DNA from 4 places in the Ureibacillus chungkukjangi genome. Region 1 is predicted to be linked to each of the others. Evidence: a T-box and tRNA genes for the amino acid it is inferred to sense, from the RefSeq annotation. Region 1 holds a T-box; the other regions hold tRNA genes.
What was found. A T-box is a leader RNA that pairs with one kind of tRNA and senses whether it is charged. The one in region 1 lies ahead of serS (serine--tRNA ligase), so its partner is inferred to be a tRNA-Ser.
Positions count from the first base shown of each region.

Region 2: it encodes a tRNA-Ser, which carries the amino acid that the T-box ahead of serS (serine--tRNA ligase) is inferred to sense. The anticodon was not compared.
Region 3: it encodes a tRNA-Ser, which carries the amino acid that the T-box ahead of serS (serine--tRNA ligase) is inferred to sense. The anticodon was not compared.
Region 4: it encodes a tRNA-Ser, which carries the amino acid that the T-box ahead of serS (serine--tRNA ligase) is inferred to sense. The anticodon was not compared.

Region 1 is NZ_CP085009.1:20,788-27,463, forward strand. Features, by position in the region: gene asnB (asparagine synthase (glutamine-hydrolyzing)) at 1-1,483, shown strand, start outside; gene LG296_RS00080 (PLP-dependent aminotransferase family protein) at 1,501-2,934, opposite strand; gene pdxS (pyridoxal 5'-phosphate synthase lyase subunit PdxS) at 3,043-3,927, shown strand; gene pdxT (pyridoxal 5'-phosphate synthase glutaminase subunit PdxT) at 3,929-4,531, shown strand; T-box leader at 4,575-4,788, shown strand; gene serS (serine--tRNA ligase) at 4,883-6,163, shown strand; gene LG296_RS00100 (short-chain fatty acid transporter) at 6,207-6,676, opposite strand, start outside.
Region 2 is NZ_CP085009.1:2,832,967-2,839,642, forward strand. Features, by position in the region: gene LG296_RS13935 (isochorismate synthase MenF) at 1-678, opposite strand, end outside; gene LG296_RS13940 (dipeptidase) at 943-1,872, opposite strand; gene LG296_RS13945 (TraR/DksA C4-type zinc finger protein) at 1,955-2,476, opposite strand; gene LG296_RS13950 (transcription initiation factor TFIIIB) at 3,129-3,329, opposite strand; partial or broken gene LG296_RS13955 (IS1595 family transposase) at 3,499-3,884, opposite strand; tRNA gene LG296_RS13960 (tRNA-Glu) at 4,074-4,145, opposite strand; tRNA gene LG296_RS13965 (tRNA-Ser) at 4,155-4,245, opposite strand; tRNA gene LG296_RS13970 (tRNA-Asn) at 4,249-4,323, opposite strand; tRNA gene LG296_RS13975 (tRNA-Ile) at 4,335-4,411, opposite strand; tRNA gene LG296_RS13980 (tRNA-Gly) at 4,417-4,490, opposite strand; tRNA gene LG296_RS13985 (tRNA-Phe) at 4,497-4,572, opposite strand; tRNA gene LG296_RS13990 (tRNA-Asp) at 4,595-4,670, opposite strand; tRNA gene LG296_RS13995 (tRNA-Met) at 4,674-4,748, opposite strand; tRNA gene LG296_RS14000 (tRNA-Ser) at 4,774-4,866, opposite strand; tRNA gene LG296_RS14005 (tRNA-Ile) at 4,884-4,960, opposite strand; tRNA gene LG296_RS14010 (tRNA-Met) at 4,968-5,041, opposite strand; tRNA gene LG296_RS14015 (tRNA-Ala) at 5,064-5,139, opposite strand; tRNA gene LG296_RS14020 (tRNA-Pro) at 5,167-5,243, opposite strand; tRNA gene LG296_RS14025 (tRNA-Arg) at 5,256-5,332, opposite strand; tRNA gene LG296_RS14030 (tRNA-Leu) at 5,340-5,428, opposite strand; tRNA gene LG296_RS14035 (tRNA-Gly) at 5,434-5,508, opposite strand; tRNA gene LG296_RS14040 (tRNA-Leu) at 5,549-5,633, opposite strand; tRNA gene LG296_RS14045 (tRNA-Lys) at 5,653-5,727, opposite strand; tRNA gene LG296_RS14050 (tRNA-Thr) at 5,735-5,810, opposite strand; tRNA gene LG296_RS14055 (tRNA-Val) at 5,817-5,892, opposite strand; rRNA gene rrf (5S ribosomal RNA) at 5,903-6,018, opposite strand; tRNA gene LG296_RS14065 (tRNA-Glu) at 6,127-6,198, opposite strand; tRNA gene LG296_RS14070 (tRNA-Ser) at 6,208-6,298, opposite strand; tRNA gene LG296_RS14075 (tRNA-Asn) at 6,302-6,376, opposite strand; tRNA gene LG296_RS14080 (tRNA-Ile) at 6,388-6,464, opposite strand; tRNA gene LG296_RS14085 (tRNA-Gly) at 6,470-6,543, opposite strand; tRNA gene LG296_RS14090 (tRNA-Phe) at 6,550-6,625, opposite strand; tRNA gene LG296_RS14095 (tRNA-Asp) at 6,648-6,676, opposite strand, start outside.
Region 3 is NZ_CP085009.1:265,231-271,906, forward strand. Features, by position in the region: rRNA gene LG296_RS01210 (23S ribosomal RNA) at 1-2,515, shown strand, start outside; rRNA gene rrf (5S ribosomal RNA) at 2,581-2,696, shown strand; tRNA gene LG296_RS01220 (tRNA-Val) at 2,711-2,786, shown strand; tRNA gene LG296_RS01225 (tRNA-Thr) at 2,794-2,866, shown strand; tRNA gene LG296_RS01230 (tRNA-Tyr) at 2,877-2,960, shown strand; tRNA gene LG296_RS01235 (tRNA-Lys) at 2,968-3,042, shown strand; tRNA gene LG296_RS01240 (tRNA-Gly) at 3,089-3,163, shown strand; tRNA gene LG296_RS01245 (tRNA-Leu) at 3,169-3,257, shown strand; tRNA gene LG296_RS01250 (tRNA-Arg) at 3,268-3,344, shown strand; tRNA gene LG296_RS01255 (tRNA-Pro) at 3,350-3,426, shown strand; tRNA gene LG296_RS01260 (tRNA-Ala) at 3,447-3,522, shown strand; tRNA gene LG296_RS01265 (tRNA-Met) at 3,542-3,618, shown strand; tRNA gene LG296_RS01270 (tRNA-Ser) at 3,628-3,720, shown strand; tRNA gene LG296_RS01275 (tRNA-Met) at 3,757-3,831, shown strand; tRNA gene LG296_RS01280 (tRNA-Asp) at 3,835-3,910, shown strand; tRNA gene LG296_RS01285 (tRNA-Phe) at 3,936-4,011, shown strand; tRNA gene LG296_RS01290 (tRNA-Gly) at 4,018-4,091, shown strand; tRNA gene LG296_RS01295 (tRNA-Ile) at 4,096-4,172, shown strand; tRNA gene LG296_RS01300 (tRNA-Asn) at 4,182-4,256, shown strand; tRNA gene LG296_RS01305 (tRNA-Glu) at 4,258-4,329, shown strand; RNA gene ssrS (6S RNA) at 4,570-4,761, opposite strand; gene LG296_RS01315 (YfbR-like 5'-deoxynucleotidase) at 4,967-5,608, opposite strand; gene LG296_RS01320 (YjfB family protein) at 5,925-6,110, opposite strand; gene LG296_RS01325 (superoxide dismutase family protein) at 6,258-6,676, shown strand, end outside.
Region 4 is NZ_CP085009.1:3,246,101-3,252,776, reverse strand. Features, by position in the region: rRNA gene LG296_RS16185 (16S ribosomal RNA) at 1-1,042, shown strand, start outside; tRNA gene LG296_RS16180 (tRNA-Ile) at 1,154-1,230, shown strand; tRNA gene LG296_RS16175 (tRNA-Ala) at 1,245-1,320, shown strand; rRNA gene LG296_RS16170 (23S ribosomal RNA) at 1,602-4,524, shown strand; rRNA gene rrf (5S ribosomal RNA) at 4,654-4,769, shown strand; tRNA gene LG296_RS16160 (tRNA-Asn) at 4,785-4,859, shown strand; tRNA gene LG296_RS16155 (tRNA-Ser) at 4,868-4,959, shown strand; tRNA gene LG296_RS16150 (tRNA-Glu) at 4,975-5,049, shown strand; tRNA gene LG296_RS16145 (tRNA-Val) at 5,072-5,147, shown strand; tRNA gene LG296_RS16140 (tRNA-Met) at 5,186-5,260, shown strand; tRNA gene LG296_RS16135 (tRNA-Asp) at 5,264-5,339, shown strand; tRNA gene LG296_RS16130 (tRNA-Phe) at 5,363-5,438, shown strand; tRNA gene LG296_RS16125 (tRNA-Thr) at 5,450-5,525, shown strand; tRNA gene LG296_RS16120 (tRNA-Tyr) at 5,533-5,616, shown strand; tRNA gene LG296_RS16115 (tRNA-Trp) at 5,627-5,700, shown strand; tRNA gene LG296_RS16110 (tRNA-His) at 5,727-5,802, shown strand; tRNA gene LG296_RS16105 (tRNA-His) at 5,849-5,924, shown strand; tRNA gene LG296_RS16100 (tRNA-Gln) at 5,966-6,040, shown strand; tRNA gene LG296_RS16095 (tRNA-Gly) at 6,045-6,119, shown strand; tRNA gene LG296_RS16090 (tRNA-Cys) at 6,130-6,203, shown strand; tRNA gene LG296_RS16085 (tRNA-Leu) at 6,249-6,329, shown strand; gene LG296_RS16080 (hypothetical protein) at 6,529-6,676, shown strand, end outside.

The sequences.
Region 1 (6,676 bases):
CGAGTATTTAAATGGAATTTATGCCTTTGCAGTATGGGATGAACAAGAAGAGGCGTTATATGCCTTCCGAGATCGTCTAGGTGTTAAACCATTCTTTTATGCACAAAAAGAGGGCGCACTCCTATTTGGCTCGGAGATCAAGGCAATTCTAGCTAACCCTCAAATGACGCCTCAAATTGACCGTAAAGGGCTTGCTGCTTTGTTAAGTATTGGTCCATCCAGAGTACCAGGAAATGGTGTTTACAAAGGAATCGAAGAGCTTGAGCCAGGAAATGCGATGAAATTTTCTAAAGCTGGCATGAAGAAATGGCGTTACTGGAACGTAAAAAGTCAAAAGCACGAACATTCCTTTGAAGAAACAGTGGAGCAGGTTCGTTACTTAGTAACGGATTCAATTAAACGTCAGCTTGTTTCCGATGTACCACTTTGTACATTTTTATCTGGTGGTCTGGACTCAAGTATCATTACAGCAATCGCAGCTAATACGTACAATCAAGAAGGACGTACTTTGAATACTTATTCTATTGACTATGAGGGCAATGAACAATTCTTTGAAAAGAATGATTTCCAAACTTCTCAGGATAGCTACTGGATTAACAAAATGACAGAGCAATTCAAAACAAATCATTTTGATATTATTCTATCTCAAAAGGATATTGTCGATTATTTAGAAGAATCGATGCTATTACGCGACTTACCAGGGATGGTGGATATTGATAGTTCACTACTGGTTTCTTGTCGTGTCATCAAAGAAGGATATACAGTGGCATTATCAGGTGAATGTGCTGATGAAGTATTTGGTGGCTATCCATGGTTCCATCGAGACTATGAGATTTTCCCATGGATTCGTTCTGCCGACGAGCGTGAAGGCTTCCTAAGAAAAGAATGGCAATCTAAGCTACAATTAAAGGACTTTATGAAAAATGCATTTGAGGAAGCTGTCAAAGATTCACCTAAGCTTGAAGGGGAGGATCCAAAAGCTGCCAAGCAACGCGAGCTATTTTATTTGAATATGCGTTATTTCATGCAAACATTATTGGAGCGAAAAGATCGCATGAGTATGGGAGCAAGTTTGGAGGTTCGCGTACCATTTGCAGACCACCGAATCGTAGAGTACGCCTGGAATATTCCGTGGGAAATGAAAAACGTGGGAAATATGGAGAAGGGTCTTTTACGTAAAGCAGTGGAAGGTCTTTTACCAGAGGAAGTATTATATCGAAAAAAGAATCCATACCCAAAAACCTACCACCCAGATTACACGAATGGTGTAAAGCAATTATTAAGCAGCACACTTCAAAGAAAAGAATCCATCTTGCATGAGCTATTTGAAAAAGAGCAGCTGGAGCAGCTTGTTTCCTCCGGTGGATCTTCCTTTAAAGTTCCGTGGTTTGGACAATTAATGGCAGGTCCTCAGCTTCTTGCTTATTTAGTACAAATTGATCGCTGGTTTGAAAATTACAATATTGAATTACTAGACCATTAAAAAGAAGGGAAGTCTCATCAATCATGAGATTTCCCTTTCTTTTGGTTTCTTTTTACAGACCAACAGCGCATTAGCTCATGAATTGCTGGCTCGATATCATCTAAGGCTATTCCACCAAATCCGAGTAAGAATGTTGGTTGTGCATATTCGATGGGCTTTAGTAAATAATCAGATACAGGATACACCGCTATACCATTTTCATTGGCTAATTTTTTTAACTCCTGCTCTGAATGGTGATTGATAGGTACAGAGATTAAAATATGCATCCCGGCATGATCTCCCGTAATAGCGATGGCAGGGTAAGAGTTTGTTAATGTATTTGTTAGCTTATCATGCTTTTTGCGATAAATTTTACGCATACGATTTAAATGCTTAGAGAAGTGACCATCCTTCATAAAGTTTGCCAGGATATGCTGGTCAAATCTCGGAACCGTAGCAGAATAATAGCTAAAAATTTCTTGATAGTTTTGCAATAGTGAAGGTGGCAAAACAAAATAGGCGACACGTAGAGAAGGCATTAAAGATTTCGTAAATGTACTTAAATAAATGACCTTTTCGTTCTGATCCATCCCTTGCAAGGCTGGAATGGGCTTACCAATATATCGAAATTCACTATCATAGTCATCCTCTATAATATAACGGTTTTCCGCTTTGGATGCCCAATTCAATAACTGTGTTCTTCTGGCAGCAGATAGGACAGCCCCAGTAGGGAACTGATGGGAAGGGGTAATATAAACAATATTTGCGTCGGTTTGCTCTAATTCATCAACGATTAGCCCGTCCTCATCGACACCAACTGGAAGCGCCTTGTTTGCTAAATGTATTCTAGGAATGGCAGAGTACCCCGGATTTTCGAGGGCAATTTTTGAATTCATTTCGATTAACCGTAAAATCATCGGCAGTAGCTGCTCTGTACCTGATCCAATAACAATTTGTTCAGGGTTACATATAATCCCTCGTGATTGATACAAATAATTAGCAATTTCTACCCGAAGTTCATATTCTCCCTGAGCTTCACCAACCTGGAGATATTCCTTCGAGGGATAATCAAAAAGATCCTTTGCATATTTTCTCCATATAGCAAACGGGAAGGATTCTGTATCAATTTTTCCGGGGTGAAAATTATATTTAAATGGTTCAGATAAATTAGAGCGGACTTTAACTTGGCTTTTTACCTGTTTGCTTTCAATAAAGGGGAGTTCATCAATTTCCTCCACAAAGAAGCCTATACGAGGTTTCGAAGCAATATAGCCCTCTGCAAGTAACTGTCCATAAGCAATCTCAACGGTTGTTTGGCTAATATTTAAAAAATCAGCAAGCTTCCGTTTTGACGGCAATTTTGTTCCGACTTCAAGTTGTTTTGTAATAATGGCATCTTTCATTCCGATATAGAGCTGCTCATATAAAGGTTTTTTACTATTTTTTTCTAGCTTGAAGATTAGCATGTCCATAGGCTTTCCTCCTAGGTGACCATAAAGGTTTTTAGAAAATTGACTCTTTTTATATGGTCAACTTTTATTATACTTTATTACATCAAAGTAGTGGAGGGAAAATTTGACATGAAACTTTTAGGGACAGAAAGAGTAAAACGTGGTATGGCAGAAATGCAAAAAGGTGGCGTTATTATGGATGTCATTAATGCAGAGCAAGCGAAAATTGCGGAAGCCTCAGGGGCAGTTGCAGTAATGGCATTAGAGCGTGTTCCGTCAGACATTCGTAAAGCTGGTGGTGTCGCACGAATGGCGGATCCAAGAATCGTGGAAGAGGTCATGAATGCAGTTTCGATTCCGGTAATGGCAAAGGCACGTATTGGTCATATTGTCGAAGCGCGTGTATTAGAAGCTATGGGTGTAGATTATATCGATGAAAGTGAAGTATTAACACCAGCGGATGAGGAATACCATTTACTAAAAAGCGACTATACTGTCCCATTTGTGTGTGGGTGTCGAGATCTTGGAGAAGCTGCTCGTCGTATTGGAGAGGGTGCTTCCATGCTTCGTACAAAGGGTGAGCCTGGGACAGGAAATATCGTTGAAGCCGTACGTCATATTCGAAAAGTAAATGCACAGGTTCGTCGAGTTGTCGGGATGAATGAGGATGAGCTAATGACCGAGGCCAAAATTTTAGGCGCACCTTATGAGCTATTAGTGGAGATTAAACGATTAGGCAGACTTCCAGTTGTGAACTTCGCTGCTGGAGGAGTGGCAACACCAGCTGATGCTGCATTAATGATGGAATTAGGAGCAGATGGGGTATTTGTTGGTTCAGGTATCTTTAAATCCGAAAATCCTGAGAAATTTGCTCGTGCTATTGTGGAGGCAACCACGCATTTCAAGGATTACCAGTTGATTGCCGACATTTCAAAGGAGCTTGGAAGCCCAATGAAGGGCATTGAAATCTCTACACTTTTAGATAGTGAACGCATGCAGGAACGAGGTTGGTAGCATGAAAATCGGCGTTCTTGCTTTACAGGGAGCTGTTAGAGAGCATATTCAGCAGATCCAATCACTCGGATGCGAGGCTGTTGAAGTAAAGACCTTAGTGGATTTAACTGATCTAAATGGGCTTGTATTACCTGGTGGAGAAAGTACAGCTATACGTAAGCTATTGGACCGTCATCAACTAATGGAGCCAATTCGCTCGCTAGCAAGGCAAGGTATGCCAATGTTTGGAACCTGTGCAGGACTGATTTTGCTAGCTAAAGAAATAGTGGACTATGAAGAGGCCCATCTTAGCTTGATGAATGTTGTCGTCGAAAGGAACTCCTTTGGCAGACAGGTTGATAGCTTTGAGGCAAAACTTGAGGTAAAGCAAATTGGTGCTGACATTCCGGCGGTATTTATAAGAGCTCCACATATAGCTTCAGTTGGCCCGAATGTAGAAATATTAGCTGAATATAATGGACGAATAGTTTTAGCAAAAGAAGGGCAATACTTAGGATGTTCTTTTCATCCGGAGTTAACTGACGATACACGACTGTTGAAATTTTTTATGGAAATGGTGGAAGATTTTCATCAGTCTTCTCTTGCAAATTCGAACAGCATATAGTACATTATGGTTAATTTAATTCGCATAGGCGAATAGCATATTGATAACATCGATGATAGGAAGTAGTAGCAAGCACGTTTTTTTTAGAGAGTCAGCGGTTGGTGGAAGCTGGTAAAAGCACTTGTGAATCCGTCCTTGAGTTGCTTAAGCTGAATTTATAGTAGGCTTTTGCCGGTTGAAAAGCCGTTATGAGATAAGTGGATTAGAACTTTTTCTAATCAATTAGGGTGGCAACGCGGGTAGCTCTCGTCCCTTCATGGGGATGAGGGCTTTTTTGTGTTCTCTTTCTCTAGTACGGTGAAGTGAATGGAGTAATGTAATCAATAAAATAACTAAAATGGAGGAATCAACATGTTAGATATCAAACGTGTCCGAGACAATTATGAGGAAGTGAAAAAGGTTCTTCTAACTCGTAATGAAGATTTAGGGAATATAGATGAGTTTGAAGGATTAGATGCAAAGCGCCGTGAATTAATTGCAAAAACAGAAGTGTTAAAAGCTGAAAGAAATAAAGTATCAGAGCAAATCTCTGTCATGAAGCGCAACAAAGAAAATGCAGATGACGTTATTGCACGTATGCGTGAAGTGGGAGACGAAATTAAGCAATTAGATAATGAGCTTCGTGAAGTAGAAGACAAATTCGACTACATGATGATGCGTTTGCCGAACATCCCACATGAAACTGTACCAGTTGGTGAAACAGAGGATGACAATGTTGAAGTACTTGCATGGGGTGAGCAGCCAAGCTTTGACTTTGAAGCAAAGGCACACTGGGACCTTGCAACAGATTTACAAATTGTCGATTTTGAACGTGCAGGGAAAGTAACAGGTAGTCGTTTCGTATTCTACCGTGGCTTAGGAGCTCGTCTAGAGCGTGCTTTAATGAGCTTTATGATGGATTTACATGCAGAAGAGCATGGCTATGAAGAAATGCTGCCACCAGTAATTGTAAACCGTGATAGCCTAACAGGTACAGGTCAATTACCGAAATTTGAAGAGGATGTATTCAAATTAGTGGATACAGATTACTTCATGATTCCAACAGCAGAAGTGCCTGTAACAAACTTCTACCGTGATGAAATTATTGACGGTGAAATTTTACCGAAAGGCTTTGTTGCATATAGCGCTTCATTCCGTTCAGAAGCAGGCTCTGCAGGTCGCGATACGCGCGGTTTAATTCGCCAGCATCAGTTCAATAAAGTGGAATTAGTACGCTTTGTAAAACCAGAGGAATCTTATAATGAATTAGAAAAATTAACAGGTCATGCTGAAAAAGTACTTCAATTATTAGGCTTACCATACCGTAAATTATTAATGAACACATCTGATCTTGGCTTTACAGCTGCAAAAAAATACGATTTAGAAGTATGGATGCCAACGCAAAACATGTACCGTGAAATCTCTTCTTGCTCAAACTTTGAAGATTTCCAAGCGCGCCGTGCAAACATCCGTTTCCGCCGTGAACAAGGTGCAAAACCAGAATACGTACACACACTAAACGGCTCAGGCCTAGCAATCGGCCGTACAGTAGCAGCTCTTTTAGAAAACTATCAGCAAGCCGACGGATCAGTAGTAATACCTGAAGTATTAAGACCATACATGGGTGGAAAAGAAGTCATCGCTCCAAAATAAAGAAATGGGGACAGCATCTAATTAATGCTGTCCCTTTTTTCATCTATAAGAATAACAATCCAATACTAATAATGACGCCTGTAAAAATGAGTACAAACAAACAGAACCCCATAATATCCTTTGCCTTAAGTCCAGCTATTGCTAATGCTGGTAATGCCCAAAATGGCTGAATCATATTTGTCCAAGCATCTCCCCAAGCAATCGCCATCGCTGTTTTTGCATAATCCGCTCCAATCGATTGGGCGGCCTCTAATAGAATTGGTGCCTGTACTGCCCACTGCCCACCACCAGAAGGAACGAAGAAATTCACTAGACCTGCAGAATAGAAGGCAAATAAATAGAAGGTAAAGCCATTCGAAATACTAATAAACCATTCCGAGAAAACCATAGCTAAGCCAGATACAGTCATCATCCCCATGATTCCTGCATAAAACGGGAACTGGAACACGATTCCGGATGTCGTTTTGATTGCATTTTGAGCTGCAGCTATGAAACGCTGTGGCGTACCATGAA
Region 2 (6,676 bases), 1.2 Mb from region 1:
AAACTCCATTTCTAAAGAACGAGCAATTACAACCTTCTTTGCCTCATTTGCTTTAATAAGGTTTGTAACAGTTGAAATTGTTTGTAGATATTCGTCTTTAAATGGCTCACGATAATTTGTCATAAGCGGTTTACTATAGGTTTTCAGCTCTTTAACTTGTGCAGCGTGAATTAACTGGTCTCGTTCTTTTCGCAGCTGCTCAAATTCTTTAAGACTATTGTGTTGATCTGTTATTAAATGAATGCTGATGTAAGCCTTATCATTACGTATTACTAATTGATATGTAGCTACTGAAAAAAAGCTTTGTGGAAAACGGTCCCACTCTCCATTTTTGTCATTCTTCGGATCAAAGGTAAACCCGCCAAATAAGATTGGCTGTGGTTCAGTTTCTTCTTTTACTATATTTTTAGTTAGCTCTTTCCATTGCTTTTCAATTTGATCAAAGCGCTCATCGCCACTATTATTTTCAATTTTATAAGCATGTCCAAGGCCAACTAATGTGAATGTTTTCTCACGATTTTGCCAAAAAAAGCGTTGTCCTTTATATTGTGATTCACCAGCAGCATAGAAAGCTAATGCCGATAATCTACTTACTTCTATTGTTTCAATATAGAAGGATAATTTTGAATTAATTGTTTCCACTTCTACTTCAGTGGTATGTAACCACTTCTGATGCATCGAATTTCCCTCCATCAAAGGCAGTATTGCCTAGAAAACTTGAGCCATTTTATTTATGAAAAATTTGATTTATTCCTACTAAAAATAGCAGGAAATAAACCTTTCTAATAGCTCATGTGTATTGTTGTCGAATTTACGTTATCTATTCTATCATATCACTTTTTTTACATATACAATATTGATATTGTTTCCTCATTCAATTTTATCTGTTAAGACTGAGTAATCTTGCCAATTAAAAAAAGCGCAGAGAATTTAACTCTAGCGCTAATTAATTTTTAAGGCATATTTCTGGAAACCTCTATTTGCCATAATTGATACCTCTTCATAGGTAAACCTTTTTAGTAAGGCTTTTATAAAGTTTTCATACTCTCCAGCGTTTGCTAACTTTTCAATAGAAAGACCCATCCCATCAAAATCAGATCCAAAGCCAATATGCTGGACTCCCACTAAGGAAGCGATATGCTCTACATGCTTCACTAAATATTCGATAGTTGTACTTTCTTTTCCACTTTCAATAAATGGAGGATAAAATACAACATGCATTCTTCCGCCATGTTTTACTAATTCTTTAATTTGGATATCCGTTAGATTTCTCGGATGATTGCAAATGGCTCTTGCATTACTATGACTAGCGACAAGCTTTTTAGCTAAAGGTAATAATTCAAAGAAACCTTGCTCATTTAAATGAGATACATCAATTATAATATTACGATCATTTAGTAATTGAACAACTTTTCTACCAAAAGGCTTTAATCCCTTTGAAGGATCCTCAGAAGCACCGTAGGCAACTCCATTCTCATGATTCCAGGTTAAACCAACTAATTTCACACCTGCATTTAAAATATGCTCAAGCTTCAATAAGTCTTCACCAATACAATCACAGCCTTCTAAGCTTAAAATTGCTCCAATTTGTCCATCTTCAAGCTGATTTAATTGTTCCCATTCAGTGATGTGTACCATTTCTGGCTCTGCTAAAACTTTTGTATGAAAAGCTTCAATTTGTCGAGCTGCTGCTAAGAACTTCTCGTTGTCAGGAAGATTCGAATGAACAAAGATTGCAAATACCTGTACCTTTACATTTCCTGCTTTTAATTTTTCAAGGCTTGCACTTAGTCTAGCATCATTTTGGAAATTCACATTTTCAAGTCGAGTTAATTTCTCCAATACATCACAATGCAAATCAATAATATTCATGTATCCCCCACCAATTCAATATAACTATATTGTATAGGAAATGGTGGCATAAATTCCATATATCTAGATGAAAACTTTTTCTTTATTGGAATTGATCACGGATGGTTGTTTCTTGGTTATTTTGATGGATAACCTCTTGTGGTACATCCTGTGGACTATCCGATGAAGGAAACTCCCCTGAACCGTCTTCAAAGTCAACAGTTTTTAATGATTTTTGTGAAAGTTCATTCATAATTTCCTCTTCAACTGGTCGTGTTTCCATATCGACCTTCTCTTGACTATGTTCAACACAAGTTAATGTTGTTGGAATAGCCTCAAGTCGATCAAAAGGAATTTCTTGATGGCAAACTTTACATTCACCGTAAGTCCCCTCTTCCATTGCATTTAGGGCTGCTTCAATTTTGTCGATACTTTCTTGTTTAAAATCATCCATCGCATATTCTGTTAGCTGTATAGTTAAATCTGATGCAATGTCACCAGGATGATTATCATAATTTGATAACTCCGTGCTTTCGATATCATCATGCGTTTCAAGACCTTCTTTTAAATCTCTCAATTCCTCTAATAATGTATTTTTTAATTGCTGCATATCGGATTGTTTCATATTGTTGTCCTCCTTTTTCCTATAATTAAGCTTTCCTTTATTTAACTTTTTAAACATAGTAAAATTTGTACAACGTGTAAAAACAGTATTGAATAGGGAAGGTTAAATGGTTAGTTAAATCATGCATAAATTGTGTACTATCTATTTCGACATTGGTGTTAAATAGGTTTTACGAAAAGTGAATGATTATCCGAGATATCGAGATACTTAGAACAAATCAGATTTATAAATAAGGCTCTGTATATTTAATTGTTGTTAATAATTTGGGAAGCCTGGATTTATCTGGGCTTCCCACTTTTGGTATAGTAAGAGAAATATGGATATACAACAATAAGACATATACACGATTAAATTCGTTATAGTGAATACACCCCAAACACAAATATAGTTGTATTAATCATTTGAACCATCTGTATAAAATAACGCTTAAAAACTGTTCACAATAAAAGGCACGAAACGTTTTTAAATTAACGTTCGTGCCTTTTTTAACTGTCCCTCAAAATTTTATTTGCAACTTTATTTTGAATGATTATGTATATCTTATAAACCTTTAATGAACTAAAATATCTTCAATTTAAATACTCTCCTTCAACTTTGCACCTAAGTGTTGAAGTTCAATTCCAATTAAAGCACTTTATTGCTTGAACTAAATTTAACGCGTCCCTTTAAATTTAGTTGGATTTTTCACATAGCTTTCAATTATATATCCACATTCCGTACAAATAATATGTTCAACGGCTACTCCTATAATTGTACTATAACTATGCACCGCTCCATATCCACTTTGCTTACCCTTACCTAATTCTTTTCCACCGCATTTCGGACATTCAGTTACTTTTGCAGGTTGATTCATTCGAAAACCTCCACTTTTAATTAACATAATTTCAATTAATTTACATTATAAATCATAACTTATCTAATAACTAATGACAAATATCTAAAATTGATGTTTGGGAACTTTATTTCGTTTTAACACTGTAAGTCCACATAATCTGGCGAAAGCCGTCATAATCAAATAAGTATTACATATTAAATTTCGATAACCTTAAACTTCGATAGGTTTCTGTCATTTTAAAAATAAATGATGTCAACAGAAATTCTTTGATATTATGTTTTGTACTTTCATTACTATGACTATCCACAAATAAAAAACCAAGCAAGGTAATTATCGAGGTAATTAGAAGCTACCCCTTTAAAACGATGTATCCAATGTTTTAAACGTGAATGAAGTTCATTTACATTTTGGATATAATGTAAACCTTTGATAACGTGTTTTCCATCGTCTGATTTAATACGGTAGTGTTCTATCCCTTTTTCATTCATTGGCATACTTTTCATAGGCTCTCCAAGCATCTGTTACAAATACATTATTAGGTGTTATTTTCGAACCTATTATATGCGATAATTTATCAATATGTTTTAATAAATGTCTAAACGATTTACACATCATTGAACCCTCCAATAAGAATATTTGTTCTCATTATAACCATTCATATGAAAGGTATCAATTTTCAACATCATCCTTTAACAGAGCGATAAATAAAAAAAGTCCTAAAGGTTTGTTAATCAAACCTTTAGGACTTTTTTCTTTAAATTATGACCCGTACGGGATTCGAACCCGTGTTACCGCCGTGAAAGGGCGGTGTCTTAACCACTTGACCAACGGGCCTAACTGATATGGCGGAGAAGGAGGGATTTGAACCCTCGCGCCGGTTGCCCGACCTACACCCTTAGCAGGGGCGCCTCTTCAGCCACTTGAGTACTTCCCCATATGGCTCCGAAGGTAGGACTCGAACCTACGACCAACCGGTTAACAGCCGGTTGCTCTACCACTGAGCTACTTCGGAATATTCTTGTATGGTGGGCCTAAATGGACTCGAACCATCGACCTCACGCTTATCAGGCGTGCGCTCTAACCAGCTGAGCTATAGGCCCATACTTGGAGCGGGTGATGAGAATCGAACTCACGACATCAGCTTGGAAGGCTGAGGTTTTACCATTAAACTACACCCGCAAAAAATGGTGGGTCAGGACGGAATCGAACCGCCGACACTTAGAGCTTCAATCTAATGCTCTACCAACTGAGCTACTGACCCATCTAACCTAATTTGATTTAAATGGCGGTCCCGACCGGGATCGAACCGGCGATCTCCTGCGTGACAGGCAGGCATGTTAACCGCTACACCACGGGACCATTTGGTTGCGGGGACAGGATTTGAACCTGCGACCTTCGGGTTATGAGCCCGACGAGCTACCACTGCTCCACCCCGCGATAATATTATTTATATTTTAAAAAATGGCGGAGGCAGTAGGATTCGAACCCACGCGCGGTGTAACCCGCCTGTCGGTTTTCAAGACCGATCCCTTCAGCCAGACTTGGGTATGCCTCCGTATATTATATCTCCTATGGTGGACCTTGCAGGACTCGAACCTGCGACCGGACGGTTATGAGCCGTCTGCTCTAACCAACTGAGCTAAAGGTCCTTCAAGATGGCGGCAGAGGGGATCGAACCCCCGACCTCACGGGTATGAACCGTACGCTCTAGCCAGCTGAGCTACGCCGCCAGGATATATATATTTAAAAAATTGGTGGAGCCTAGCGGGATCGAACCGCTGACCTCCTGCGTGCAAGGCAGGCGCTCTCCCAGCTGAGCTAAGGCCCCATAAAAGGAATTTTCATTAGTGTTGCATGGTCGAGAAGACAGGATTCGAACCTGCGACCCCTTGGTCCCAAACCAAGTGCTCTACCAAGCTGAGCTACTTCTCGTATGTATTGTATTGGCGCGCCCGGCAGGAGTCGAACCCACAACCTTCTGATCCGTAGTCAGACGCTCTATCCAATTGAGCTACGGGCGCATAATAATGGTGCCGAGGACCGGAATCGAACCGGTACGGTAGTCACCTACCGCAGGATTTTAAGTCCTGTGCGTCTGCCAGTTCCGCCACCCCGGCACATTTGGAGCGGAAGACGAGGTTCGAACTCGCGACCCCCACCTTGGCAAGGTGGTGTTCTACCACTGAACTACTTCCGCATGTGCATAATAAATATTCTTGTAATCTTTAAAACTTAAATGGTGCGGGTGAAGGGAGTCGAACCCCCACGCCTTGCGGCGCTAGATCCTAAGTCTAGTGCGTCTGCCAATTCCGCCACACCCGCATTTAAGTATAAATAAAACTGGTGAGCCATGAAGGACTTGAACCTTCGACCCTCTGATTAAAAGTCAGATGCTCTACCACTGAGCTAATGGCTCTAAAAAATGGTGCCGGCGAAAGGAGTCGAACCCTCGACCTACTGATTACAAGTCAGTTGCTCTACCAACTGAGCTACACCGGCATTCTATGGTGGAGGATGACGGGCTCGAACCGCCGACCCCCTGCTTGTAAGGCAGGTGCTCTCCCAGCTGAGCTAATCCTCCTGGGTAATATGCCTAGCGACGTCCTACTCTCACAGGGGGAATCCCCCAACTACCATCGGCGCTAAAGAGCTTAACTTCCGTGTTCGGTATGGGAACGGGTGTGACCTCTTTGCCATCATCACTAGACTATGAATGACTTTACTTAATTTAATAAAGTACATTTAATTAAGACAAGATTTATAATACCATAAATGTATATTATTTCAAGCCTTTTTATAAAAAAATATTTTTATATGACCCGTACGGGATTCGAACCCGTGTTACCGCCGTGAAAGGGCGGTGTCTTAACCACTTGACCAACGGGCCTAACTGATATGGCGGAGAAGGAGGGATTTGAACCCTCGCGCCGGTTGCCCGACCTACACCCTTAGCAGGGGCGCCTCTTCAGCCACTTGAGTACTTCCCCATATGGCTCCGAAGGTAGGACTCGAACCTACGACCAACCGGTTAACAGCCGGTTGCTCTACCACTGAGCTACTTCGGAATATTCTTGTATGGTGGGCCTAAATGGACTCGAACCATCGACCTCACGCTTATCAGGCGTGCGCTCTAACCAGCTGAGCTATAGGCCCATACTTGGAGCGGGTGATGAGAATCGAACTCACGACATCAGCTTGGAAGGCTGAGGTTTTACCATTAAACTACACCCGCAAAAAATGGTGGGTCAGGACGGAATCGAACCGCCGACACTTAGAGCTTCAATCTAATGCTCTACCAACTGAGCTACTGACCCATCTAACCTAATTTGATTTAAATGGCGGTCCCGACCGGGATCGAACCGGCG
Region 3 (6,676 bases), 240 kb from region 1:
AGTGTATCCTGAGTACGGCGGAACACGTGAAATTCCGTCGGAATCCGGGAGGACCATCTCCCAAGGCTAAATACTACCTAGTGACCGATAGTGAACCAGTACCGTGAGGGAAAGGTGAAAAGCACCCCGGAAGGGGAGTGAAATAGATCCTGAAACCGTGTGCCTACAAGTAGTTAGAGCCCGTTAATGGGTGATAGCGTGCCTTTTGTAGAATGAACCGGCGAGTTACGATTACGTGCAAGGTTAAGCTGAGAAGGCGGAGCCGTAGCGAAAGCGAGTCTGAATAGGGCGAATGAGTACGTGGTCGTAGACCCGAAACCAGGTGATCTACCCATGTCCAGGGTGAAGGTGAGGTAACACTCACTGGAGGCCCGAACCCACGCACGTTGAAAAGTGCGGGGATGAGGTGTGGGTAGCGGAGAAATTCCAATCGAACCTGGAGATAGCTGGTTCTCTCCGAAATAGCTTTAGGGCTAGCCTCGTGATTGAGAATACTGGAGGTAGAGCACTGTTTGGACTAGGGGGGCATCTCGCTTTACCGAATTCAGACAAACTCCGAATGCCAGATATTTATACACGGGAGTCAGACTGCGAGTGATAAGATCCGTAGTCAAAAGGGAAACAGCCCAGACCACCAGCTAAGGTCCCAAAGTAATCGTTAAGTGGAAAAGGATGTGGCGTTGCTTAGACAACCAGGATGTTGGCTTAGAAGCAGCCATCATTTAAAGAGTGCGTAATAGCTCACTGGTCGAGTGACGCTGCGCCGAAAATGTATCGGGGCTAAACGATTCACCGAAGCTGTGGATGGAACATCTTAGATGTTCCGTGGTAGGAGAGCGTTCTAAGTGCGTTGAAGTCAGACCGGAAGGACTGGTGGAGCGCTTAGAAGTGAGAATGCCGGTATGAGTAGCGAAAGATGGGTGAGAATCCCATCCACCGTATGACTAAGGTTTCCTGAGGAAGGCTCGTCCGCTCAGGGTTAGTCGGGACCTAAGTCGAGGCCGATAGGCGTAGACGATGGACAACAGGTTGATATTCCTGTACCACCTCCCCGCCGTTTGAGTAATGGGGGGACGCAGTAGGATAAGATAAGCGTACCGTTGGTTGAGTACGCCCAAGCAGTAAGGCGTGGAAGTAGGCAAATCCGCTTCCTGTAACGTTGAGCTGTGATGGGGAGCTCTTATGAGCGAAGTATCTGATTTCACGCTGCCAAGAAAAGCCTCTAGCGAGGCGGGAGGTGCCCGTACCGCAAACCGACACAGGTAGTCGAGGAGAGAATCCTAAGGTGTGCGAGAGAACTCTCGTTAAGGAACTCGGCAAAATGACCCCGTAACTTCGGGAGAAGGGGTGCTCTCAGCAATGAGAGCCGCAGTGAATAGGCCCAGGCGACTGTTTAGCAAAAACACAGGTCTCTGCAAAACCGTAAGGTGACGTATAGGGGCTGACGCCTGCCCGGTGCTGGAAGGTTAAGAGGAGGGGTTAGCGCAAGCGAAGCTCTGAATTGAAGCCCCAGTAAACGGCGGCCGTAACTATAACGGTCCTAAGGTAGCGAAATTCCTTGTCGGGTAAGTTCCGACCCGCACGAAAGGCGTAACGATCTGGGCACTGTCTCAACGAGAGACTCGGTGAAATTATAGTACCTGTGAAGATGCAGGTTACCCGCGACAGGACGGAAAGACCCCGTGGAGCTTTACTGTAGCCTGATATTGAATTTTGGTACAACTTGTACAGGATAGGTAGGAGCCAGAGAACTCGGAGCGCCAGCTTCGAGGGAGGCGTCGGTGGGATACTACCCTGGTTGTATTGAAATTCTAACCCATGCCCCTTAGCGGGGCAGGAGACAGTGTCAGGTGGACAGTTTGACTGGGGCGGTCGCCTCCTAAAAGGTAACGGAGGCGCCCAAAGGTTCCCTCAGAATGGTTGGAAATCATTCGTAGAGTGTAAAGGCACAAGGGAGCTTGACTGCGAGACCTACAAGTCGAGCAGGGTCGAAAGACGGGCTTAGTGATCCGGTGGTTCCGCATGGAAGGGCCATCGCTCAACGGATAAAAGCTACCCCGGGGATAACAGGCTTATCTCCCCCAAGAGTCCACATCGACGGGGAGGTTTGGCACCTCGATGTCGGCTCATCGCATCCTGGGGCTGTAGTCGGTCCCAAGGGTTGGGCTGTTCGCCCATTAAAGCGGTACGCGAGCTGGGTTCAGAACGTCGTGAGACAGTTCGGTCCCTATCCGTCGTGGGCGTAGGAAATTTGAGAGGAGCTGTCCTTAGTACGAGAGGACCGGGATGGACACACCGCTGGTGTACCAGTTGTCTTGCCAAAGGCATCGCTGGGTAGCTATGTGTGGACGGGATAAGTGCTGAAAGCATCTAAGCATGAAGCCCCCCTCAAGATGAGATTTCCCATTACGCAAGTAAGTAAGATCCCTCAAAGACGATGAGGTAGATAGGTTCGAGGTGGAAGTGTGGTGACACATGGAGCTGACGAATACTAATCGATCGAGGACTTAACCAAATCTTGAATGCAATCAATGTCTTTATCCAGTTTTGAGAGAACAAGTTTCTTTTCAACTAAATAAGTGAAGTGATGATGGCAAAGAGGTCACACCCGTTCCCATACCGAACACGGAAGTTAAGCTCTTTAGCGCCGATGGTAGTTGGGGGCTTCCCCCTGTGAGAGTAGGACGTCGCTTCGCTTGTTTCTTAATGTGGAGGATTAGCTCAGCTGGGAGAGCACCTGCCTTACAAGCAGGGGGTCGGCGGTTCGAGCCCGTCATCCTCCACCATAAATATGCCGGTGTAGCTCAGTTGGTAGAGCAACTGACTTGTAATCAGTAGGTCGAGGGTTCGACTCCTTTCGCCGGCATCGTTTAAATGGAGGGGTAGCGAAGTGGCTAAACGCGGCGGACTGTAAATCCGCTCCTTCGGGTTCGGCGGTTCGAATCCGTCCCCCTCCACCATTTGCAAGAGCCATTAGCTCAGTGGTAGAGCATCTGACTTTTAATCAGAGGGTCGAAGGTTCAAGTCCTTCATGGCTCACCAGTTTTTTATTAAACTATGAAATTAAATACTTAATATATATGCACATGCGGAAGTAGTTCAGTGGTAGAACACCACCTTGCCAAGGTGGGGGTCGCGAGTTCGAACCTCGTCTTCCGCTCCAAATGTGCCGGGGTGGCGGAACTGGCAGACGCACAGGACTTAAAATCCTGCGGTAGGTGACTACCGTACCGGTTCGATTCCGGTCCTCGGCACCATTTCATATATGCGCCCGTAGCTCAATTGGATAGAGCGTCTGACTACGGATCAGAAGGTTGTGGGTTCGACTCCTGCCGGGCGCGCCATATAACGAGAAGTAGCTCAGCTTGGTAGAGCACTTGGTTTGGGACCAAGGGGTCGCAGGTTCGAATCCTGTCTTCTCGACCATTAACTTTAACTTTATTAATGGGGCCTTAGCTCAGCTGGGAGAGCGCCTGCCTTGCACGCAGGAGGTCAGCGGTTCGATCCCGCTAGGCTCCACCAAAACTTATAATTTTTCAATGGCGGCGTAGCTCAGCTGGCTAGAGCGTACGGTTCATACCCGTGAGGTCGGGGGTTCGATCCCCTCTGCCGCCACCATATAAACTCGGAGGCATACCCAAGTCTGGCTGAAGGGATCGGTCTTGAAAACCGACAGGCGGGTTACACCGCGCGTGGGTTCGAATCCTACTGCCTCCGCCATTTTTATTCTAATACATATTCAATCAATTATATTTTCGCGGGGTGGAGCAGTGGTAGCTCGTCGGGCTCATAACCCGAAGGTCGCAGGTTCAAATCCTGTCCCCGCAACCAAATGGTCCCGTGGTGTAGCGGTTAACATGCCTGCCTGTCACGCAGGAGATCGCCGGTTCGATCCCGGTCGGGACCGCCATTTTTTTATGAAATTTAAGTTGAACGGGTCAGTAGCTCAGTTGGTAGAGCATTAGATTGAAGCTCTAAGTGTCGGCGGTTCGATTCCGTCCTGACCCACCATTTTTTGCGGGTGTAGTTTAATGGTAAAACCTCAGCCTTCCAAGCTGATGTCGTGAGTTCGATTCTCATCACCCGCTCCAATTGGGGCCTATAGCTCAGCTGGTTAGAGCGCACGCCTGATAAGCGTGAGGTCGATGGTTCGAGTCCATTTAGGCCCACCATACAATTTTTCCGAAGTAGCTCAGTGGTAGAGCAACCGGCTGTTAACCGGTTGGTCGTAGGTTCGAGTCCTACCTTCGGAGCCACGGCCCGTTGGTCAAGTGGTTAAGACACCGCCCTTTCACGGCGGTAACACGGGTTCGAATCCCGTACGGGTCATAAAAAGACGTGTAGCATTTGCTACACGTCTTTTTTTCTAATTAATAAGAACTTCATCATCGAATGCATAAAAAGTGTCTAAGGGCTTTCTAAAAAGATTGGCTTAGTCTAGATATTCTGTTTCTTGATCATCTGGATAGAAACCATCAATCAATTAATTAACTTAACTAGACAACAAAAAAATCTTCCGGCAAATGAATGCAGGAAGATTTCTTATGAGCCTTGCTATACAATATGTATGGCAAAGCCGCCTTGCCGTAATAATTATAGAAAGTTTTTAACCACCACTCCTCAAAGTGGGTGTTCGCAAAAGAATTCCTGTATATCGTCATTCACCTTGGTGTGACGCTCGCCATTCCATCTTCTATATAAAACTCCCTTTTACAGTTCAAAGGTTAAAACTTAATATGTGTACGAACAACGCAGCTTTAATGTTATATTAAACGATTATTTGGGGTTGTGCAAGTAAGTACTATCGCAGATAATTGTCAAATTTTTATCATGCGATTTTCCATTGTAAATAATGGATTTAACGGGATGGTTGGATAAGTGGAGAGGACAAAATAGGCTTAAATCGAAGTAATATTGATTTTTTGATAAAATAAAAAGCCTTCCATTATTGGAAAACTTTTTAAAATTATTCTGATGTATTTAACACTTCATTCGTAAGGGCAGCAATATTAATTTGCGTGTCCTCATGCATTACATCATTTAAAATTTCATTACGGAAATAACGGACGCTTACATGAAGAGGCATCTTCAATAGCTTTTCTAGGGCCTGCTGGTACATAATTACGAACTCCTTATCAGTGTTCCCACGCTTTAACTCTGCAAAGGACTCATAAAATTGGTCAAGTTTGTCTGAAAACTCTAGTAAACGGCCCTCAATTGTTTCGTCTTTTCCCTCCTTCATACGTTCAGAGAAGACTTCTTGAAAATCTGAAGGTATTTCTTCCTGTATGAATTTTTCCATCATTTTCTCTTCAACATGGGCTAGCATTTGTTTAAGCTCTATACTTGCATGCTTAACTGGTGTTTTAATGTCACCAATGAACACCTCAGCAAAATCGTGATTGATTGTTTTTTCATATAGTGACTTCCAATTAATCGTTGCACCATTCATTTCTTCGAGTGTAGCAAAAAACATAGCATATTGTGAAACCTTCCAAGAATGAGCAGCTACATTATGCTCTTCGAATTTAAAACGACCAGGAGCACGGAAAATTCTTTCTAAATCATTTAAGCTTGTAAAAAATCTATGGATACCTATAAAAATCACTCCTCAACTTTTTTAGCATAATAAATATGCCTATATCTGCATCATACAATTATTCTTACCCCAATAGATGTGGATTTAAATCATTTAACAAACAATTAATAAGGTATTTACAAATAATAAAATTTAAATGGTTTAATTTATAAGATATGCAACAGCGGTAAAAATGTGAACTAAATTGTAAATAAAATAATTCTTTTTTAAGAAAATTGATGAGGGGTGTTCTTTTATCAATATATCCTACCTTGCTCTTTGGCTTATGGTAATAGAGAGAACTTTGTAAAAAAAGACCTTTGATTAAAATCAAAGATCCTTTCCCTTATACAGAAACGTCAATCGTTGTTCCTTTATGAGGGTGTGGGGCAGCCGGTTGCTGTGCTGGCATTTGCTCTAGCATTTGAACAGCACTGGCTGCACCCATGTTAAGCGATTTATTCATAATGCTCAGTTGCACTGTTTGCTGTAGCTGTGCCACTTGTGTAGACATAAATGAACTTAATTCCATATATTCATCACTCCTTTTGTTTTATATCGGTCTAACCACATGGAAAATCAATATTTTCTCTAAAATAGTATAAATGGTATCTTTCCACAGTATCGGAATACTTCTCATAATTATGGGTAATACTTGTACATATAGGAGGGTATGAATATGTGGAAAAATCTTATTGTTTTAGGTAGTATGACAGTTCTTTTGAGTGGCTGTGGATTTTTTGGAATGGCTGAAGATGAAAAACAAATACCAGTTGCGGCGCCAGAGACTTTAAAGGCAGCAGCTAATGTTGTAGATAATGAAGGTAATGAAATTGGACATATGGAGTTAACTGAAGGCTCAGATGGTGTATTAATATCTCTTGGACTAACTAAAGTTCCAGAAGGCGAGCATGGTATTCATATCCATGAGGTAGGAAAATGTGAAAAGCCTACATTTGAATCAGCTGGAGCACATTTTAACCCACTTGAAAAACAACATGGTATCGAAAATCCAAAAGGACCTCACCTTGGAGATTTACCAAACATTGCACCAGAAGAGGATGGAACGGTTCAAGTTGAATTTGTAGCGAAAAACTT
Region 4 (6,676 bases), 750 kb from region 1:
GGCTAACTACGTGCCAGCAGCCGCGGTAATACGTAGGTGGCAAGCGTTGTCCGGAATTATTGGGCGTAAAGCGCGCGCAGGTGGTCCTTTAAGTCTGATGTGAAAGCCCACGGCTCAACCGTGGAGGGTCATTGGAAACTGGGGGACTTGAGTGCAGAAGAGGAAAGTGGAATTCCAAGTGTAGCGGTGAAATGCGTAGAGATTTGGAGGAACACCAGTGGCGAAGGCGACTTTCTGGTCTGTAACTGACACTGAGGCGCGAAAGCGTGGGGAGCAAACAGGATTAGATACCCTGGTAGTCCACGCCGTAAACGATGAGTGCTAAGTGTTAGGGGGTTTCCGCCCCTTAGTGCTGCAGCTAACGCATTAAGCACTCCGCCTGGGGAGTACGGTCGCAAGACTGAAACTCAAAGGAATTGACGGGGGCCCGCACAAGCGGTGGAGCATGTGGTTTAATTCGAAGCAACGCGAAGAACCTTACCAGGTCTTGACATCCCATTGACCGCTATGGAGACATAGCTTTCCCTTCGGGGACAGTGGTGACAGGTGGTGCATGGTTGTCGTCAGCTCGTGTCGTGAGATGTTGGGTTAAGTCCCGCAACGAGCGCAACCCTTGTTCTTAGTTGCCATCATTTAGTTGGGCACTCTAAGGAGACTGCCGGTGACAAACCGGAGGAAGGTGGGGATGACGTCAAATCATCATGCCCCTTATGACCTGGGCTACACACGTGCTACAATGGACGGTACAAACGGTTGCCAACCCGCGAGGGGGAGCTAATCCGATAAAACCGTTCTCAGTTCGGATTGTAGGCTGCAACTCGCCTACATGAAGCCGGAATCGCTAGTAATCGCGGATCAGCATGCCGCGGTGAATACGTTCCCGGGCCTTGTACACACCGCCCGTCACACCACGAGAGTTTGTAACACCCGAAGCCGGTGGGGTAACCCTTTTGGGAGCCAGCCGTCGAAGGTGGGACAGATGATTGGGGTGAAGTCGTAACAAGGTAGCCGTATCGGAAGGTGCGGCTGGATCACCTCCTTTCTAAGGATTATTAACGGAATGGTTGACCTTCTGAGGTCAAACCAACATTAACGTTTTGTGTTCAGTTTTGAAGATTTATTATGACAACTATATCTAATATAACTTCAAAAGGGGCCTATAGCTCAGCTGGTTAGAGCGCACGCCTGATAAGCGTGAGGTCGATGGTTCGAGTCCATTTAGGCCCACCATATAATTCTCTTTTGGGGCCTTAGCTCAGCTGGGAGAGCGCCTGCCTTGCACGCAGGAGGTCAGCGGTTCGATCCCGCTAGGCTCCACCAAAGATTTAATTAAAAATTCAATTGTGCTCCTGCCGCGAAGAATAAGCAAAGAGGTAACTCAAAGCTATCGTCGCAAATCTGCATGGAGTAATCTCACTGATGTTTAATCACGATGTGATTGAAGTCAGCTGATTTGTTCTTTGAAAACTGGATAAAACGACATTGAAAGCAACAAAATTCAAGTAATTGATTGTGTAGTTCTTAAGTCTTTTCTTTTTAAGAAAAGCAGTAACTTTTAATCGAGGGTTTCAAGACATATATGTGGATTGGAAGCCGAACTAGGTTAAGTTATTAAGGGCGCACGGTGGATGCCTTGGCACTAGGAGCCGAAGAAGGACGGCACTAACACCGATATGCTTCGGGGAGCTGTAAGTGAGCTTTGATCCGGAGATTTCCGAATGGGGGAACCCACTGTTCGTAATGGAACAGTATCTTGACGTGAATACATAGCGTCTTGAAGGCAGACCCAGGGAACTGAAACATCTAAGTACCTGGAGGAAGAGAAAGAAATTATTCGATTCCCTGAGTAGCGGCGAGCGAAACGGGAAGAGCCCAAACCAAGAGGCTTGCCTCTTGGGGTTGTAGGACACTCAACATAAGAGTTACAAAGGAATGAGTTAGACGAAGCGACCTGGAAAGGTCCGCCGTAGCGGGTAAAAGCCCCGTAGTCGAAAGTTCATTCTCTCTTGAGTGTATCCTGAGTACGGCGGAACACGTGAAATTCCGTCGGAATCCGGGAGGACCATCTCCCAAGGCTAAATACTACCTAGTGACCGATAGTGAACCAGTACCGTGAGGGAAAGGTGAAAAGCACCCCGGAAGGGGAGTGAAATAGATCCTGAAACCGTGTGCCTACAAGTAGTTAGAGCCCGTTAATGGGTGATAGCGTGCCTTTTGTAGAATGAACCGGCGAGTTACGATTACGTGCAAGGTTAAGCTGAGAAGGCGGAGCCGTAGCGAAAGCGAGTCTGAATAGGGCGAATGAGTACGTGGTCGTAGACCCGAAACCAGGTGATCTACCCATGTCCAGGGTGAAGGTGAGGTAACACTCACTGGAGGCCCGAACCCACGCACGTTGAAAAGTGCGGGGATGAGGTGTGGGTAGCGGAGAAATTCCAATCGAACCTGGAGATAGCTGGTTCTCTCCGAAATAGCTTTAGGGCTAGCCTCGTGATTGAGAATACTGGAGGTAGAGCACTGTTTGGACTAGGGGGGCATCTCGCTTTACCGAATTCAGACAAACTCCGAATGCCAGATATTTATACACGGGAGTCAGACTGCGAGTGATAAGATCCGTAGTCAAAAGGGAAACAGCCCAGACCACCAGCTAAGGTCCCAAAGTAATCGTTAAGTGGAAAAGGATGTGGCGTTGCTTAGACAACCAGGATGTTGGCTTAGAAGCAGCCATCATTTAAAGAGTGCGTAATAGCTCACTGGTCGAGTGACGCTGCGCCGAAAATGTATCGGGGCTAAACGATTCACCGAAGCTGTGGATGGAACATCTTAGATGTTCCGTGGTAGGAGAGCGTTCTAAGTGCGTTGAAGTCAGACCGGAAGGACTGGTGGAGCGCTTAGAAGTGAGAATGCCGGTATGAGTAGCGAAAGATGGGTGAGAATCCCATCCACCGTATGACTAAGGTTTCCTGAGGAAGGCTCGTCCGCTCAGGGTTAGTCGGGACCTAAGTCGAGGCCGATAGGCGTAGACGATGGACAACAGGTTGATATTCCTGTACCACCTCCCCGCCGTTTGAGTAATGGGGGGACGCAGTAGGATAAGATAAGCGTACCGTTGGTTGAGTACGCCCAAGCAGTAAGGCGTGGAAGTAGGCAAATCCGCTTCCTGTAACGTTGAGCTGTGATGGGGAGCTCTTATGAGCGAAGTATCTGATTTCACGCTGCCAAGAAAAGCCTCTAGCGAGGCGGGAGGTGCCCGTACCGCAAACCGACACAGGTAGTCGAGGAGAGAATCCTAAGGTGTGCGAGAGAACTCTCGTTAAGGAACTCGGCAAAATGACCCCGTAACTTCGGGAGAAGGGGTGCTCTCAGCAATGAGAGCCGCAGTGAATAGGCCCAGGCGACTGTTTAGCAAAAACACAGGTCTCTGCAAAACCGTAAGGTGACGTATAGGGGCTGACGCCTGCCCGGTGCTGGAAGGTTAAGAGGAGGGGTTAGCGCAAGCGAAGCTCTGAATTGAAGCCCCAGTAAACGGCGGCCGTAACTATAACGGTCCTAAGGTAGCGAAATTCCTTGTCGGGTAAGTTCCGACCCGCACGAAAGGCGTAACGATCTGGGCACTGTCTCAACGAGAGACTCGGTGAAATTATAGTACCTGTGAAGATGCAGGTTACCCGCGACAGGACGGAAAGACCCCGTGGAGCTTTACTGTAGCCTGATATTGAATTTTGGTACAACTTGTACAGGATAGGTAGGAGCCAGAGAACTCGGAGCGCCAGCTTCGAGGGAGGCGTCGGTGGGATACTACCCTGGTTGTATTGAAATTCTAACCCATGCCCCTTAGCGGGGCAGGAGACAGTGTCAGGTGGACAGTTTGACTGGGGCGGTCGCCTCCTAAAAGGTAACGGAGGCGCCCAAAGGTTCCCTCAGAATGGTTGGAAATCATTCGTAGAGTGTAAAGGCACAAGGGAGCTTGACTGCGAGACCTACAAGTCGAGCAGGGTCGAAAGACGGGCTTAGTGATCCGGTGGTTCCGCATGGAAGGGCCATCGCTCAACGGATAAAAGCTACCCCGGGGATAACAGGCTTATCTCCCCCAAGAGTCCACATCGACGGGGAGGTTTGGCACCTCGATGTCGGCTCATCGCATCCTGGGGCTGTAGTCGGTCCCAAGGGTTGGGCTGTTCGCCCATTAAAGCGGTACGCGAGCTGGGTTCAGAACGTCGTGAGACAGTTCGGTCCCTATCCGTCGTGGGCGTAGGAAATTTGAGAGGAGCTGTCCTTAGTACGAGAGGACCGGGATGGACACACCGCTGGTGTACCAGTTGTCTTGCCAAAGGCATCGCTGGGTAGCTATGTGTGGACGGGATAAGTGCTGAAAGCATCTAAGCATGAAGCCCCCCTCAAGATGAGATTTCCCATTACGCAAGTAAGTAAGATCCCTCAAAGACGATGAGGTAGATAGGTTCGAGGTGGAAGTGTGGTGACACATGGAGCTGACGAATACTAATCGATCGAGGACTTAACCAAATCTTGAATGCATTTAATGTCTAGTTTATCCAGTTTTGAAAGAATAAGGAAATCGAAGGAAAAATACTAAAAATAGTATTGACTTTACTTTCGAAATGAGTTATAATAAATCTTGTCTTTCGTTTTAAGTCTAGTGATGATGGCAAAGAGGTCACACCCGTTCCCATACCGAACACGGAAGTTAAGCTCTTTAGCGCCGATGGTAGTTGGGGGCTTCCCCCTGTGAGAGTAGGACGTCGCTAGGCTTAAATAAAAAATATTCCGAAGTAGCTCAGTGGTAGAGCAACCGGCTGTTAACCGGTTGGTCGTAGGTTCGAGTCCTACCTTCGGAGCCATGCTTCTTGGAGAGTTGTCCGAGCGGCCGAAGGAGCACGATTGGAAATCGTGTAGGCGGTTAACACTGTCTCAAGGGTTCAAATCCCTTACTCTCCGCCAGACAATTATTTTATTGGCCCGTTGGTCAAGTGGTTAAGACACCGCCCTTTCACGGCGGTAACACGGGTTCGAATCCCGTACGGGTCACCATTTGAATTTTAAATATCCAGTTGGAGGATTAGCTCAGCTGGGAGAGCACCTGCCTTACAAGCAGGGGGTCGGCGGTTCGAGCCCGTCATCCTCCACCATATTAAATTATGGTACATTAGAAAAAGAATTTTATTATCGCGGGGTGGAGCAGTGGTAGCTCGTCGGGCTCATAACCCGAAGGTCGCAGGTTCAAATCCTGTCCCCGCAACCAAATGGTCCCGTGGTGTAGCGGTTAACATGCCTGCCTGTCACGCAGGAGATCGCCGGTTCGATCCCGGTCGGGACCGCCATTTTTATGAAAAGTAATTTATATGGGTCAGTAGCTCAGTTGGTAGAGCATTAGATTGAAGCTCTAAGTGTCGGCGGTTCGATTCCGTCCTGACCCACCATATAGATAAATGCCGGTGTAGCTCAGTTGGTAGAGCAACTGACTTGTAATCAGTAGGTCGAGGGTTCGACTCCTTTCGCCGGCACCATTTATCTGGAGGGGTAGCGAAGTGGCTAAACGCGGCGGACTGTAAATCCGCTCCTTAGGGTTCGGCGGTTCGAATCCGTCCCCCTCCACCATTCCTTTTATAGGGGCATAGTTTAAAGGTAGAACTACGGTCTCCAAAACCGTCAGTGTGGGTTCGATTCCTACTGCCCCTGCCAATTTTTAAATGAATATAGTGATTATGGCGGTTGTGGCGAAGTGGTTAACGCACCTGATTGTGGTTCAGGCATTCGTGGGTTCGATTCCCATCAGTCGCCCCATTTTTTAGAATAAATTCAATATAAAAACATATAATATATTATTATGGCGGTTGTGGCGAAGTGGTTAACGCACCTGATTGTGGTTCAGGCATTCGTGGGTTCGATTCCCATCAGTCGCCCCATTTTAATTTTAAACCAAAAATTACATTCTTCTTAATATTTTTGGGGTATAGCCAAGCGGTAAGGCAACGGATTTTGATTCCGTCATGCCCAGGTTCGAATCCTGGTACCCCAGCCATTTTGCGGAAGTAGTTCAGCGGTAGAACACCACCTTGCCAAGGTGGGGGTCGCGGGTTCGAACCCCGTCTTCCGCTCCAAAAATATAATGGCGGCATAGCCAAGTGGTAAGGCACAGGTCTGCAACACCTTTATCACCGGTTCAAATCCGGTTGCCGCCTCCAAAAAATTCTTGATCGGGATAACCGATTTTTTTTATATTTTAATATGCCGAAGTGGTGGAATGGCAGACACGCCGCACTCAAAATGCGGTGCCGCGAGGCGTGTGGGTTCGAGTCCCACCTTCGGTATCCTAAATAGTCTTTTATAAAGGATTGTGAGCTCAGTTTAAACTGGGCACGCAATCCTTTTTTATAACGGATAAGCAAGCTTTCTTATCCGTAACTGTACAATTAAGCTAATCACTAATGTGCTGCAATACATCAAGGGAATATCTTCTTTTTAATAATTAAGAGGGGATGGCTACTCCTTGAAAGGGAGGACATGCAAATGTGGAATAAGAAATATATAACTAAACTAGACTTAACTGAATATCTAGGAATAAATGAAGAACAGTTAAATATAATAATTTCGAAAATGCAACAAAGGGTATCGGTATTTGCTCCTTCAGAAAGCAGCAGTAATAAACTTAAAAAAC